Regions from separate parts of the Brasilonema octagenarum UFV-OR1 genome, predicted to be linked through region 1. Evidence: riboswitches for the same ligand, from Rfam matches in the RefSeq annotation. Region 1 holds a riboswitch; the other holds the start of a gene.

Region 1 (7,417 bases):
TGAACTCCCTTTGATTTAGAGGATGCCCCTTTTTCTTGGAGCTTTTTTGAGAAAAGTGTGATAAATTACCACGCACCTGTACTATCAGCTCGATTATTCCATCGACATTAAACTCACACTTTTCCATATCAAGGAACTTCTTTAATTGATCGAAATTTTCCGAATCACCTACATTTTGATAAAGTTGTATAGTTTGCTCAATAGCTTTCCTGATATGCTCCGATGACTTAAATAATTTTTCTACTTCTTTGTTTTTTGTTTTGCCTTGTCCGTATAAGTCATCTAGATAGAAGTAGAAGTTGATAAAGGAACTTGTGTATCTACCAGAGCTAAAGTCATTACATGCTTCTCGATAGAACGACATTGGCAAAACTAAATGTTGGTGAAGGAGACGATTCTGTACCAGAGATGCTAGCATTCCTGGAGACATTTCTCTGTAGCATTTATTTTCATGAGACTCTTGCTGAAAATCATGCGTTGAAAATTCAAGAGCCTCCTGCTCCTCAAATGATTCAGCTATCCAAGCTCTTTTTGGACTCTCCCAATAGATCTTTTTAATTCCAAACCAAAAGCTACCAAGAGCTTCAATATGTTGCGCGAGATCAACGAGTAAAAAACACAGCGGCGAATCTCGCATATCTATCCGAGTAATCTGGCTTTCTATATCTGAACTAACTTGGGGTAAAAAATCCTGATAATTCTTTACCCTTAGAGCAATGCTTAGCTCCTCTACCACCTTATCTGGACTGAGCATTACTCCGAGGATAAAGTTATCAATCTCTAATTTATATGGTTGGTGGTAAATTGCTTCAGACTCAACTTTGACTATTATCTGATATAGCATTGGCTTTAATGTTTCTGTACATCCTCAGATATCTACTTTAGTAATATGACAAACAAAGTGGTCTTACGGCAAAGCTTATCAGTGGCAGGTCACATATGAGACACAGCCGAAGTTTAAAGCATCCCTTGGCTACAGATCAACAGATCCCTCTTCAGGAAATATAGAGTGAAAATTACAGTATATTTGTGGAGCAAATATACTGTAATTTTATACATCAAGCCCTGTCCACCTGACAAATAACTCGAAAAGATACTCGCTTCCAACTACTTCCTCACCACCCACTGCGTCACCGGCACCATCGGCTTCCACCCCAAAAACCCGCCAATAGGTGCAGCCCGTTGAACAGCAACACGAATCAACTCCCCGCCTACCTGATTGTGCCATTGCAACAACTTCTGCTCACTTTCAATCGTCACAGCATTAGCAACAAAACGCCCTCCCGGACGCAAAGCTTCCCAACACACCTCGAATAAACCTTCTGTTGTTGCACCACCGCCAATAAAGATAGCGTCGGGTTGGGGCAAATCATTCAATGCAGCGGGAGCTTTACCCGCAACAATTTGTAAATAAGGTGTACCAAGGGCGGCGGCGTTGTCAGCAATATATTGTAGTCGGGTGGAGTTTTGTTCTATGGCGATCGCCCGACACCGAGAATGACTCCGCATCCACTCAATACCAATCGAACCACACCCCGCACCCACATCCCACAACAACTGTCCCGGTGTGGGAGCTAAAGCAGAAAGTGTTATTGCTCGCACTTCGCGCTTAGTCAACTGTCCATCATGATGATACGCATCATCTGGTAGTCCTGCTAACCGAGGTAAGGGGAAAACTCCAGCATCAGCAATACACTCTACAGCGATCGTATTCAAATCAGCTATTTCTGTTGTCGTCCATGAAGCGGCTGTGCCTGCGATAATTCTCTCCTGATAACCGCCCATATGTTCTAGGACGGTAATTTTACTATCACTAAAACCCCGCTTTGTCAAGATTTCAGCGACAATTGCTGGGGTTTCCTTGCCTTCGCTTAAAATCAGAAGACGTGCTCCTGGGTAGATAGCCGCTTGGATGAGAGCAGGAGGACGAGCGTTTAAGCTTAATGTCTCTACTTCAGTGAGTGACCATCCTAGTCTGGCACAAGCAAGGCTGAAGGATGAAGGGGCGGGGATGATAGTCATCTCAGAAATAGGAATCTGGCGGGAGAGAGTGACACCGATACCAAAGCACATGGGATCGCCACTTGCCAAAACGCATACAGATTGACCCCGGCGACGGAGAATTTCTTCTATAGAATGACTGATGGGGGAAGTCCAAATGAGTTTTTCTCGTGAATCGTCTGGTGGTAACATGGCGAGATGGCGTTTTCCCCCGACTATCACTTGTGCATGTTCAAGGAGAGAATAGGCAATCGCACTCAATCCCGATAGCCCATCCTCACCAATACCCACTACCGATAACCATTTCTGCATCTGGCGACTAATGGAAGAATCAAGAAGATTTGGCAAAAAGAAGTATGGCTATTATCTCATGCTAAACTACACACTTGGAGTCGGGAAAGTCCGGTGAAATTCCGGTACTGTGCCGCAGCTGTAATCCGATTTTGCTAGTGCTTAGTAGTTGATAAAACAGCTAACAACCAACAAATTCGGTTAGTCAGAATGCTGACTCCAAGGGTGTCTTGTACACACAGTTGTTATCTGCTCTCTGCGTCGCACGGGGAAGGAGTTGTAGGCGTGTCTGGTTGTCCTGGTCTTTTTTATCAAACGTCCGCGCGAGATGGTATTTTATCTCGCATCCGTGTACCTGGAGGAATACTGACTAGTCAGCAGTTTCGTGTCATCGCTGACTTAGCTGACGAGTTGGGAACTGGTTACACTAATATTACCAATCGTGCCAACCTCCAAATCCGTGCAATCCGTACAGAGATTCCGGCTAAATTTTTAAGAGTCCTACAAGATATTGGTATAGCTTCAGCCGTTCCAGAGGTTGATCATCTCCGCAATATCATGGGTAGTCCCACGTCTGGCATCGACTTATACGAATTAATTGATACTCGACCTCTCATCAGCAAATTAGATCACTACATTACCACTCACCCAGAGCTAGCGCCACTTTCACCTAAATTCAGCGTTGCTTTTGATGGCGGTGGTTCTGTGTCGATTGGCGAACGATCAAACGATATCGCCCTGACTGCGGTTATGGTTGATAATAACGTTTACTTCCGGTTCAAACTGAACTTGGGTACATCGCTGTTTGAACCATTTATTGATACAGACATCCTGCTAAAACCAGAAGAGTGTGTTGAGGTTGTAGGTGCATTGGCACAAGTCTATTTGCAGCATCTCACACTAGAGATTGGAAACACAATTCCTCATCGCAAGTCACGTCAGCCACGTTTTTGGGAGATTTTGAACAACTTAGGTATAGAAAGATTTCTTCAAGAAGTTGAACGTCATCTTCCCTATCCACTACGGCGTTTTTCTGTGAAAAGCAGTCATACACAAATTAAGGAGGAATATAGAGATATTGGATGCAATGTCTATTCTAAATACCAACACATAGGTGTCCATCCCCAACGACACAAAGGATTGTCCTACATTGGTGTTGTCGTACCAGTTGGTAGATTAAATACTTTACAAATACGTGGGTTAGCGGATATAGCTGAAACCTATGCTAATGCTACACTTAGGCTGACACCTTGGCAAAATCTTTTGATATCAGATATTCCTCAACAGTGGATTCCCAAGATACAAAGTAAAATTGAAAACTTAGGATTGCATTGGTCTGCAACTAATATTCGCAGTGCCCTAGTTGCTTGCGCTGGTAACACCGGATGTGCGTCTTCAGCAACAGATACCAAAAATCATGCCCTAGCATTAGCGCAATACTTGAATGATCGCGTTATTCTTGACCAACCAGTCAACATTCACTTCACAGGTTGCGAAAAATCCTGTGCTCAGCATAGCAGGAGCGATATTGCTCTTGTTGGTTTCAATATTGAAGATAAAGGGGAAGTGGTGGAAGGTTATAAAGTCTGCGTAGGTGATGGTGATAGTCACGAAAAATTTGGACGAGAACTTTACGGTTGGGTGTCCTTTACAGAATTACCTTCACTGCTAGAGCGAATGTTGCAAATATATATGGCAGAACGTGATGCTTCCAATACATCATTTGGTGAATTTGTCAACCAATATGTAATTGCAGACTTGCAACGGTTGTTTGATAAATAAGAGTAGTTAGTGGTTAATAAACAAACAACTAACAACTACCGCCTTCCCCTACAAAATTACCTATCTTTTTCTTGGGGTTCTTGGCACGCCAGGTGCTACAACGGGGGGAACCCCAACGCCAGATACCTAGGTCGGGAAACCCTCCTGCAGTACTGGCTCCGCAACGCAGTCGCTCGTCTTGGCGGTTCGTTAAATAAGTCTTTTTTGGATGGGATAAGAGTAACAACTAACAAATGACTATTGACTACATAAAAGACGGTAACAAAATATATCATAAATCCTTTGCCATGATTCGTTCTGAGGCAAATCTGTCTGTACTTGCTCCCGATGTCGCAAATGTTGCCGTGCGTCTGATTCATGCTTGTGGGATGACAGATATTGTTTATGACTTAGCAGCTTCACCAACAGCTGTAGAATCTGGGCGTACAGCTTTAGCAGCAGGGGCACCGATTTTGTGTGATTGTCGGATGGTAGCAGAAGGTATTACGCGGCGACGACTACCAGCAGACAATTCAGTGATTTGCACCCTCAATCATCCCGATGTGCCAGAACTTGCTCAAAAACTGGGAACCACCCGTTCTGCAGCTGCTTTGGAATTGTGGCTACCAGTGTTAGAAGGGGCTGTGGTTACAATTGGCAACGCACCGACTGTTTTGTTTCGGTTACTAGAAATGTTGAGCGCTGGGGCACCAAAACCAGCTCTCATTCTGGGTTTTCCTGTTGGGTTTGTGGGTGCGGCAGAATCGAAAGCAGCACTGGCTGCAGATAGTCGTGGTGTGCCATTTATGACATTACATGGTCGGCGGGGTGGGAGTGCGATCGCCGCCGCCGCAGTTAACGCCTTAGCAACGGAGGAAGAATGATGAACAAAGGTCGTCTTTATGGAGTTGGTGTTGGTCCTGGTGATCCAGAACTTATAACATTAAAAGCACTGCGGCTATTACGTTCTTGCCCAGTAGTCGCCTATCAATCTGCAGATGATAAGGAAAGTATAGCTAGAGGTATCGTAGCTGAATATCTTCCTGGCAATCAAATCGAGGTACAGTATCATCTTCCCCGCGCTCTTGATCCGTATGCTGCACAACCTATTTATGACGAGGTTGTCATTCCTATACAAGAACATCTTGCTGCTGGACGGGATGTGGTGGTACTGTGCGAGGGCGATCCGTTGTTTTACGGCTCTTTTATGTACGTATTCACACGACTGTCTGACCATTTTGAAACAGAAGTCGTGCCAGGAGTTTCTTCACCAATGGGGTGTGCTTCAGCACTAGCAGTCCCCCTGAGTTATCGTAACGATGTTTTCAGCGTACTACCAGCTCCTCTACCAGCCGAAGTTTTGGAAGCACAATTGTTAAATGCTGATGCTGCTGTCATTATCAAACTGCGACGGCATTTTACAAAAGTTCGTGATGTGTTGCATAAATTAGGACTGGCATCACGGGCGCGTTACATTGAACGAGGGACGATGGCAAACCAGCGAGTTGTTTCTTTGGATGATATGGATCCATCCCAAGTGCCTTATTTTTCGATGATTTTAGTGCCGAGTAAGAGTCATTTATAAGTGAGGTAGAAAGCAGCAACAACAAAAGGAGGAAAATAGATGACTCAAACCCTACGCAAACTAGTGACATTTCAAGAATTTGTGGAGTGGAAACCAGATGGAAGACGCTATGAACTGCATGATGGGGTAATCGTTGAAATGCCGCAACCATTGGGAGATCATGAAGACATCACAGGTTTTTTAACGCTAGAAATAGCAGTGGAAATTAAACGATTAAAGCTTCCCTATTCCATACCTAAAACAGCACTAGTTAAACCACCTGAAAGTGAATCAGGTTACTCGCCAGATGTGTTGATACTAAATCGCCCTAATTTGGCAACGGAACCACTTTGGAAAAAGGAATCTACTGTAACTCAAGGTGCATCAATTCCTCTGGTGGTTGAGGTAGTGAGTCAGTGCGTTGCGCGGGTTCCCCGCGTTGTAGACGCCCGGAGGGCGGCTTCCCGAAGGGTAGCAACTGACGAACCCGTAAGGGTGAGTACTAATTGGCGAGATGATTACTACAAAAAATATGGTGAGTATGAAGGAATTGGAATTCCTGAATATTGGATTATAGATTATCTTGCTCTTGGCGCTCATAAGTTCATCGGTAACCCCAAACAACCTACTATTTCTATTTACTATTTGGTGGAAGGTGAATACCAAGTTACTCAGTTTAGGGGAGATGAACGCATTCAATCCCCAACATTTCCAGAACTTAGCTTAACTGCCCAACAGATTTTTCAAGCTGGGAGCAATTCTTGAGTGTAGTCACGCAGATGCAGAAACTCCCTTGGTATACGAGGGAGTTTCTTTTTTACTACTGTTGTTGTGGTTTTGGTTTCGGCTTTGGTTTTTCGAACATTGGTTTTTCGGTCATTGGTTTTTCGGTCATTGGTTTTTCACTAAAATGACCTTTGGGTCTGACTGTATACGGTGGCTTACGTTCGTATCCCCCAACATCCTTGCCAGCAGCTCTTTCAGCGTCCCTCTTCTCTTTCAACGCTGTCGCCTTATCTTCCTTGCTGACTTTTAGGAACTTGGGTGGCTTCTCCAACGGCAACCCCAGCAACGAATCAAAAGCAAAAGCATCCCGCCCAGGCATAAATTTAGCTTTGATCTGCACGAAAACTGGCTTGCCTTGCTGTTCTTTGTCAGCCTTGGGATTGAATCTGAACGGCGGAACTGGCGCATCCCTCCAAAACAGTGGCAGATGACTAGCTTTCATGAATTTTACCTTTTTTGCTGGTTCCGATTTTTTTACATGATCCAGCCGCTCTTTGGTAAAATTTCGGAATATAGAGATGCAGGGAGTAGGGCAAACGGGGATGAACTGCCATAATCCACAGAGTTTAAACTCCATGTCGGAAAGTTCCTCGGATGCCGCCCCTTTTGTTTCACGTCCTTTGTCAAACCCAACGACTTGAAACGAAACCTGGGCGGGTTGATCGCGTCTAGGGAAATGGGTAAAACGCGGGTAAACAACCAACCGTTGAGTGGCTTCGCCCGTTGCCTGTACTTCTTTCTTTAATGCATCAAATGCTCGCTGTTTCTTGGGCGCGTAAAAGAGAGGATACTCTTTGTTCCCAATTATGATAGTGCTTCTGTTCTCTTCGCTAAAAGCGACTTTCCCAGTAATAACTCCAACAGCTTGAAAGATTGCACCAGGTTCTTCTATTTCCGGCTTATGCTCGTGATCAGAAGCAGTGGTTTCTTTGGGATCGTCTTTGTGTTCTTGCGCTTGGGCTGCAGTTTGTTCTGAATCAGTGGTTTGTCCCGATTCAGGTGATACTCCTTCAA
Region 2 (7,417 bases), on a different contig from region 1:
CGCGGCACTTCCTATGAAGTAGGCATCAAAGGAGATATCAGCAATAGACTTTCTGCGACTCTTGCCTACTACGACTTGACCCGATCCAATGTCTTGACCACCCATCCAGTCAATCCTGACTTCTCAATCCAAACAGGAGAGCAACGCAGCAAGGGGGTTGAACTCAGCATTGCTGGGGAAATTTTACCAGGATGGAACATTATTGCAGGTTATGCTTACACGGATGCAACAATTACCAAGGACAACGACTTTCCAGTAGGCAACTTGCTGAGTAATATTCCCAAACATAGCTTTAACATTTGGACAAGCTATGAAATTCAATCGGGTGGTCTCAAGGGATTTGGCGTTGGTGGAGGATTGTTTTTCGTCGGCGATAGACAAGGAGATCTAAACAATACGTTTGAATTACCGAGTTATCTCCGCACCGATGCTGCTATCTTCTATAAACGAGATAGATTCCGGGCAGCGATTAATTTCAAGAATCTGTTTGATGTAGACTATTTTGAATCTAGCAGGAATAGTAGCATAGGTCTTTTCTATGGCGATCCATTCACAGTGCAGGGCACGATTCGCTGGGAGTTTTGACCATAAACGAAACGGGTTCCGGGCAGCGATTAATTTCAAGAATCTGTTTGAGGTTGACTATTTTGAGTCGGCGTCGAACAGGGTAAACGATCAAGGGCAAGCAACAAACCCATTATTCATATATCAGCTCTATTTACATGCGTTTGCCCTGGTGCAAAATCTGAGCCTATCAATTCTCGCAATTGAGCCAGCACAGCAGTTGCATGACCTTTGGCTTTCACCTTTGCCCAAGTGTAAGCGATTGTTTGGTCAGGTGCGATGATAAAAGTTGAACGCTCTACACCCATGTACTCTTTACCCATAAACTTTTTCAATCGCCACGCACCGTAAGCTTCAGCAACTTGATGCTCTGGATCACTTAACAAAGTTATTGATAAGTTATGCTTATTAATAACTTTGCAATGAGATTTTTGTGAATCTGGACTGACACCCAAGATTTTCGCTCCTAATTTACTAAAGTCTTGAGATAACTCGCTAAAATCTTTAGCTTCAGTGGTACAACCAGGAGTGTCATCTTTGGGGTAGAAATAAAGGACCACCCATTGACCAGAGAAATCACCTAGACTAAGTTGGTTACCGTCTTGATCTATCGCAGAGAAATCAGGAGGTTTTTGCCCCTGTTGAGGTATGTTGTTCACCATACAATTATCTAGATAATATCTTTAACAGAATACTAGAAACTCGGTTTCTCAAAGAACCCGAGTTTTTGTGTTGCGATTATCTTACTTTTTGATTATTTCAAAGTAACTTTTTCATTTTCGCCAACATTGGGTTTTTCTCCTGTTGTCATCGCCTTCACCAGTGCAATTGTGTGCGCGACAAAACTCGAAGGAGCATCCCAATACTCAGCCTTTTCTACACTAACTTTGAGCAAAGCAATATCAGGTTCATCTAGTTCCTTGGGAAACCAAGCTTTTAGTTGTGGTTTCCACAGCTGCTGTAGTTTGTTGCGATCGCGTACCAATTGAGCTGAACCCGACACTGAAACATAGCTCTGCTTTTGTGGATCAGAAAAACTGACGTTGACTCGCTCTTGCTGCTCAATTTCTCTTACCTTATGAGAACTGGCGTAGGTAAAGAACCAAAGATCGCCATCAGGTTCGACCTCTGAGTTAATTGACATCGGACGACTGCGCAAAGTCCCGTCTTCATCTACTGTAGTCAGCATCCCAATGTCAATATCTTTGATCAGTTCACGTAGCTTCTTAATTTGTTCGTTGCGGTTTTCTGAATCTGTCATTTTTCCTACTCTTGTCTGTACTATCTAGTTTGAATATGAGCACTTTACTGCAAGTCAATTCTAGGCACACTAAAGCTCTCTTATAGTGTTAGCGCTTGCATACAACAGTGACTTGAGTCCAAAGGTGGAGTTTAGCCGCCAGAAGAGGTACGTAAATGGAGGTAAATAAACAAAAAAAGCTATTCTTGATACTTCATAAACACAACAGGAACTTTTATCAACTTCTTTGCTAATTGAGATAATCCAAACTTGCGTTTGAGAGATGGTGGTAACTCCTCAAAGGAAATTGCCACAAAACCAAAGCGACTGTAAAACTGCGCCAGTTTCTCACCCAGACACTCTAAATAAAGTGGTTGAGTCGCCTGGGTAATCAAATGCTGTGTCAGAAAACTCCCCAAACCTCGACTTCTCCAAGCTGGTAAGACAACCAAACTACCGAGTTCTTGGGCACCAGAGAAGTTGCGTAATTGTCCGCAAGCGATTAATTGCTTGTTACATTCTATTACCCAGAATTGCTGCCATCGTATTTGGGTAGGGTCAAGTTTTGCGCGCAGTACCAACAACCGAATAGACCAGATATCCTCAGATGTTGCACTGCGAAGCGTACACTCAGTTGGCAAGGACACATTGTTCTGTTTCATAGTTTTTCTTGATTAATGTCACGCTTAAGGAATTTATCCACTGGCTTATATAGCGGTTCTCATTTGAATCACATACACCACTACGAATAATGTAGAGCACGTAAATGTAACGTCTCTACAGTTGTGTATTGCACGCAACCGAGAAGCGCTATGTTTCAACTGTATCCACTTGTTTTGGCGTGACAGATCAGTTGCAAAACAAAGCAATTATAAGGAAGGCGATGCTCCAGCAGGGAGCCGCGCAAGGCGCGATCGCTCACAATCAGCCTCTTGCAAAAGTCAAATTTGGTCAAAAAACCACGCAGGACTCGTGGAAAAACGATGACTTTCCCAAGATTGTGATTGACGACATTTGTGGGATAGAAGTATGGTAAGGTATTGTTATAAAGTCGGTTCTAATGGGGGTCAGCCATTAGAGGTAAGGGGGAAAGTCCGGTGTAAATCCGGCGCTGTCCCGCAACTGTAAAGGAGATAAGTATCTCTCAGCCAGGATGCCCGCCGAAGTTAACTTGTTAGTTCTGCACGTCTGCGAGGTACAGATGAACAATCCCATGAATGTTTTTACAAATTTATACAATTTGCCAGCTTCACGTTCTCATAGTGGCACAGATGCATTCAAGATGATGTCTTGCTACAATAGGCACGGATATACGATTAGTTGACGGTAAAAATTACGACTCTAGGTATAGCTCTCATTCGTACTAGTTTTTTCTAGGTGTAAATGTTTAGAGTTGTTCTTGATAGTTAAGAATTCTTTGCAATAGTTTTCACACAGTCAGCAGGGCTGGACTTTGGTGTTGGCAACACTGTGTGAGATTTGCGGTTTGAACTTCCTCCCATACACTTCAAAATCAATGATCAACAAACAACATACTTTATTTGTTTGCAGGACTTGTGCTAGTACCTGGCAAGACGGCAAGCGAGTTGGTGAAAGTGGTGGTCAACAACTACTACAGCAGCTTCAGGAACTTGCGCAAAACTGGGAATTGCGAAATAATTTCCCAATTCAGGGAGTTGAATGCATGAGTGCTTGTAATCGCTCTTGTGTCATTGCCTTTGCTGCCCAAGATAAATTAACCTATCTCTTTGGCGATTTGCCAGTTGACAGTAGCGCCGAAGCCATTCTGCAATGTGCCAGTCAATACTACGCTAAACCCGATGGTTCACTGCCTTGGTCAGAACGACCCCAAGCACTGAAAAAGGGGATTTTGGCAAAGATTCCACCACTTAATTAAGTGGGCGAAATTAAACCTAACTTGTTGTTCATTGAGGACTGATACCAAATCCGGATCTAATACCCCCTTTGTTATTTAGTCCGCGTAGGCGGACTTTGTTTGTGTAGTCAAGCCAGTGCGTTGGGCAGCTTTGCCGACTTGTAAGCGCAAGGCGCACGCTACGCGAACGCGCAGCGTCTCCGCAGGAGTTAGCACCTGGCGCGCGATTTCTAATCGCCTGGGTTAAAAGGGGGTTAGAAAAGCGGATTTCGGTATGACTAAAAGTTCTCAGTTCCCAATCCCTAGAGCGCCGGTACATTAATCCCAAAAACCCGGTTTATTTGAGTTGAGTATACGAGATCTCAAGTTTTTCGACAGAGAGAAACCGGGTTTTTTGCCTCCTTTTTGACTACTGTAGCGGCGCTGTAGTACCCAAATCATTAGTTTTCATTAATAAGATAAACTCATGCAGATTAAAAGTGCAACATTAGGCTATCCCCGTATTGGTAAAAATAGGGAAGTCAAGAAATCACTAGAAGCCTTTTGGAGTGGAAAGATAGCAGCAGAATCGTTGTTACAAACAGTAACAGAAGTTGAAGAAGCTAACTGGAAAACCCAGTTAGATGCAGGAATTGAAAAAATTGGGATTGGAGATACCAGACTCTACGATCATGTACTTGACTGGGCGTTTCGTTTTGGTTTAATTCCCGAACCCTTCCAACAGTTTTCCGGCTTAGAACGCTACTTTGCAATGGCACGAGGGAAAGAAGGAATTCCCGCTCTTGAAATGACAAAGTGGTTCGATACTAACTATCACTATCTTGTCCCTGAAATCGCCTCAGAAATCCTGTCAGCAGATTTCAGCGACTTTTTACAAACAGTCCAGCGCGCCCAAAAGATATTAGGTAAAAGGGCAATCCCCATTATACTTAGTCCCTGTACACTCCTGCGCTTAAGCAAACTAGAATCAAATATTGACGAGGCGGTATCAAAGCTAATACCACTCTACATTAACCTACTCACAGAACTGAAAAATCTGGGAGTAGACGAAGTGCAAATGCACGAACCTGCCTTAGTTTTGGGTGATGCCAATTCCTGGAAAAAACACTTTCAAACAGTTTATAACTCACTTGAGTCTGTAGAACTACCCCTACACCTAGTTACTTACTTTGATGATTTAGGGGAAACCTATCCTTGGGTGATAGAATTACCAGTCAGCGCAATTAGTTTGGACTTCACTCGCGGACGAAACTTAGAGTTAATCAAAACTTACGGTTTCCCTGAAGATAAGCGACTGGGATTAGGAATTATAGATGCCAGAAACATTTGGCAAATTCGTCCAGAACAAGTTCTCTCCGTATTGCAAGAGATTGTAGACAATTTACATGTAAAGTCTCTAGATATTCAGCCATCAGCTTCTTTGCAGTTTGTTCCCTACGATGCTAAAGGAGAAAAACAACTGCCATCAGCATTAAGAAATGTTTTAAGTTTTGCAGAACAGAAACTTCAAGAAGTGGTGTTATTGGCTCGAACAATCATAGGAGACAATACCAAAACAGAGCAAGAATTTCTTGAGTCAAGCTGGAGTCAATTCGAGCAGTTTAGTCCAGTAAATCACTCAATTCAAGAAAGAAGAAAAACTCTGAAGATTGATGATTTTCAGCGCTCCTTATCCTATGGATTGCGTCTTGATTCCCAAATTCATCTTCCTCTGTTCCCGACAACCACAATTGGCTCTTTTCCCCAAACTTCTGAAGTTCGTCAACTCCGAGTACGCTATAAACGGGGTGAGTTGAGTCAGCAAGCGTACCAAGCTGCAATTGATGTTGAAATTGCCAAGAGTATTAAACTACAGGAGGAATTAGGGTTAGATGTTCTAGTTCATGGTGAATTTGAACGCACCGACATGGTGGAATTTTTTGGACAGCAGTTATCAGGCTTCGCTTTCACTGAAAATGGTTGGGTGCAAAGTTACGGTAGCCGTTATGTTCGTCCGCCAATTATTTACGGTGATGTGATTCGTACTGCGCCTATGACAGTGCGTGAGTTTAAAGTAGCTCAATCATTGACTGAAAAACCTATCAAAGGGATGTTGACAGGTCCTGTAACTATCTTAAATTGGTCTTACACCAGGACGGATATTTCTCGTCAAGAACAAGCTTTTCAAATTGCTTTGGCGTTGCGGGATGAGGTAGCGGATTTGGAAGCAGCTGGTGCAAAAGTCATTCAAGTAGATGAACCAGCGCTACGTGAGGGTTTACCTCTAAAGCCTCAACGGTGGAGTGAATATCTTTCTTGGGCTGTGGATTCATTTCGTTTGGCGACAGCAGTAGCCCAACCTCAAACTCAAATTCATACCCACATGTGCTACTGCGAATTTGGTGACATTATCAAGGATATTGAACGGTTAGATGCTGATGTTATTTCGATTGAAAATAGTCGCAGCAATAATCAAACTTTGCGAGAAATAACATCAGGTGGCTACTCACATCAAGTTGGTAATGGAGTTTATGACATCCATAGTCCCGTAGTCCCAACAACTGAACAGATTTTAGAGCAATTGCGGACTGGAGTTGCTAATTTACCCGTAAAACAAATTTGGGTGAATCCAGATTGCGGTTTGAAAACTCGGCGTTGGGAAGAGGTGATTCCCTCAATGAAAAACATGGTAGAAGCCGCCAAAGTCTTGCGGGAGGAAGTTAACGCACCTCCGAGATAGCAGTAATAGCCTCAGACTAAGGTCTGAGAGTGCTTTAAGACTTTTTCAAGAGGCTTATTGTGGAACCTAACAATAAAGCCTCATTATCTACACTATTCTGTGCGTTCTCCGCATTTGTGCGGTGCTTTTTGTTTTGGAGTTAAAAAATGATGATCACAACAGTAGAAACAATTACAGCAATTGACGACAAACTATCCAAGCGATTTTTAGAACTCGATCCAGCAGGTTACTTTATCATCTATTTAGATCCGGGAGCAGGCTTACAGCAGTTTTCGGGTAAATAAACCACACTCTCCGGGGCGCAATGCCTTGTACCCCTATAAAAAATAGTGGTTCAAATAGATGAAAATCGCTGTAATCTGCGCGAAACATTTTACCAATGAAATTAATGAGCAAGGATTAGCGATCGATCCAGAAACCGGAAAGCCCATTCCTGCAACTGTCAAAGTGCAAAGACAAGCAACTACCCTGTTTACAGGAAGAACTGCCAAAGAAATTTGTATTCAACTATTTGAGTCAACAAAACCCTGCCCAGTCAGGCGATTGGATCATGCGGCTTACTTAGGACGTGAGTTTATGCGAGCAGAATTGGCATTGGTGACTGGACAAGACTATGTACAAGATTAAATAGGCTTGTGATGATTTAACGGTGCGGTTGATGGGTTGCCGATCGCTTTTGCGACAACACCGATAATCTTTCTTTGTCATCTCAACCAACCATCTTTATTCCGTCCGCTGCATTTGGATTGTTAGACCGCCACGATCGCCCTCTCATTTACCGATCTGCTCACACACAACCTTACTGTCCACGTCCTGGTTTACAATCTGCAAAACCTAACGCCTCTGTATCAAGAAAGCTAGCGATCGCCATCTCAACCACTGCTTCGATAGGATATTCGATTTCAGCCGCACGAGCAACTAGAGCGGCGCGAATTCGTTCAGGCAAGCGTCCTAAGATGGCTTCGGCATCAGCAGGAGAAAGCTGTTCTTGAAGTTTGGCTTGCATAACTTTACATCT

Evidence for each region. A riboswitch is a leader RNA that binds a small molecule or an ion and turns the genes downstream of it on or off. The one in region 1 is predicted to bind cobalamin.
Region 2: it holds a riboswitch for cobalamin, as region 1 does, so the genes downstream of both, AC5590_RS03260 (DUF1636 domain-containing protein) here and cobG (precorrin-3B synthase) in region 1, are expected to answer to the same signal.

What each region holds. Positions count from the first base shown of each region.
Region 1 is NZ_CAWPKW010000310.1:6,718-14,134, reverse strand. Features, by position in the region: gene AC5590_RS27465 (hypothetical protein) at 1-844, opposite strand, end outside; gene cbiE (precorrin-6y C5,15-methyltransferase (decarboxylating) subunit CbiE) at 1,108-2,313, opposite strand; cobalamin riboswitch at 2,374-2,528, shown strand; gene cobG (precorrin-3B synthase) at 2,578-4,074, shown strand; gene AC5590_RS27450 (precorrin-8X methylmutase) at 4,308-4,937, shown strand; gene AC5590_RS27445 (precorrin-2 C(20)-methyltransferase) at 4,934-5,638, shown strand; gene AC5590_RS27440 (Uma2 family endonuclease) at 5,678-6,382, shown strand; gene AC5590_RS27435 (hypothetical protein) at 6,438-7,417, opposite strand, start outside.
Region 2 is NZ_CAWPKW010000047.1:359-7,775, forward strand. Features, by position in the region: partial or broken gene AC5590_RS03235 (TonB-dependent siderophore receptor) at 1-585, shown strand, start outside; gene bcp (thioredoxin-dependent thiol peroxidase) at 702-1,223, opposite strand; gene AC5590_RS03245 (pyridoxamine 5'-phosphate oxidase family protein) at 1,319-1,825, opposite strand; gene AC5590_RS03250 (GNAT family N-acetyltransferase) at 2,005-2,466, opposite strand; gene AC5590_RS03255 (hypothetical protein) at 2,646-2,840, shown strand; cobalamin riboswitch at 2,840-2,983, shown strand; gene AC5590_RS03260 (DUF1636 domain-containing protein) at 3,321-3,701, shown strand; gene metE (5-methyltetrahydropteroyltriglutamate--homocysteine S-methyltransferase) at 4,147-6,399, shown strand; partial or broken gene AC5590_RS03270 (DUF4346 domain-containing protein) at 6,549-7,026, shown strand; gene AC5590_RS03275 (hypothetical protein) at 7,199-7,405, opposite strand; gene AC5590_RS03280 (GIY-YIG nuclease family protein) at 7,410-7,417, opposite strand, start outside.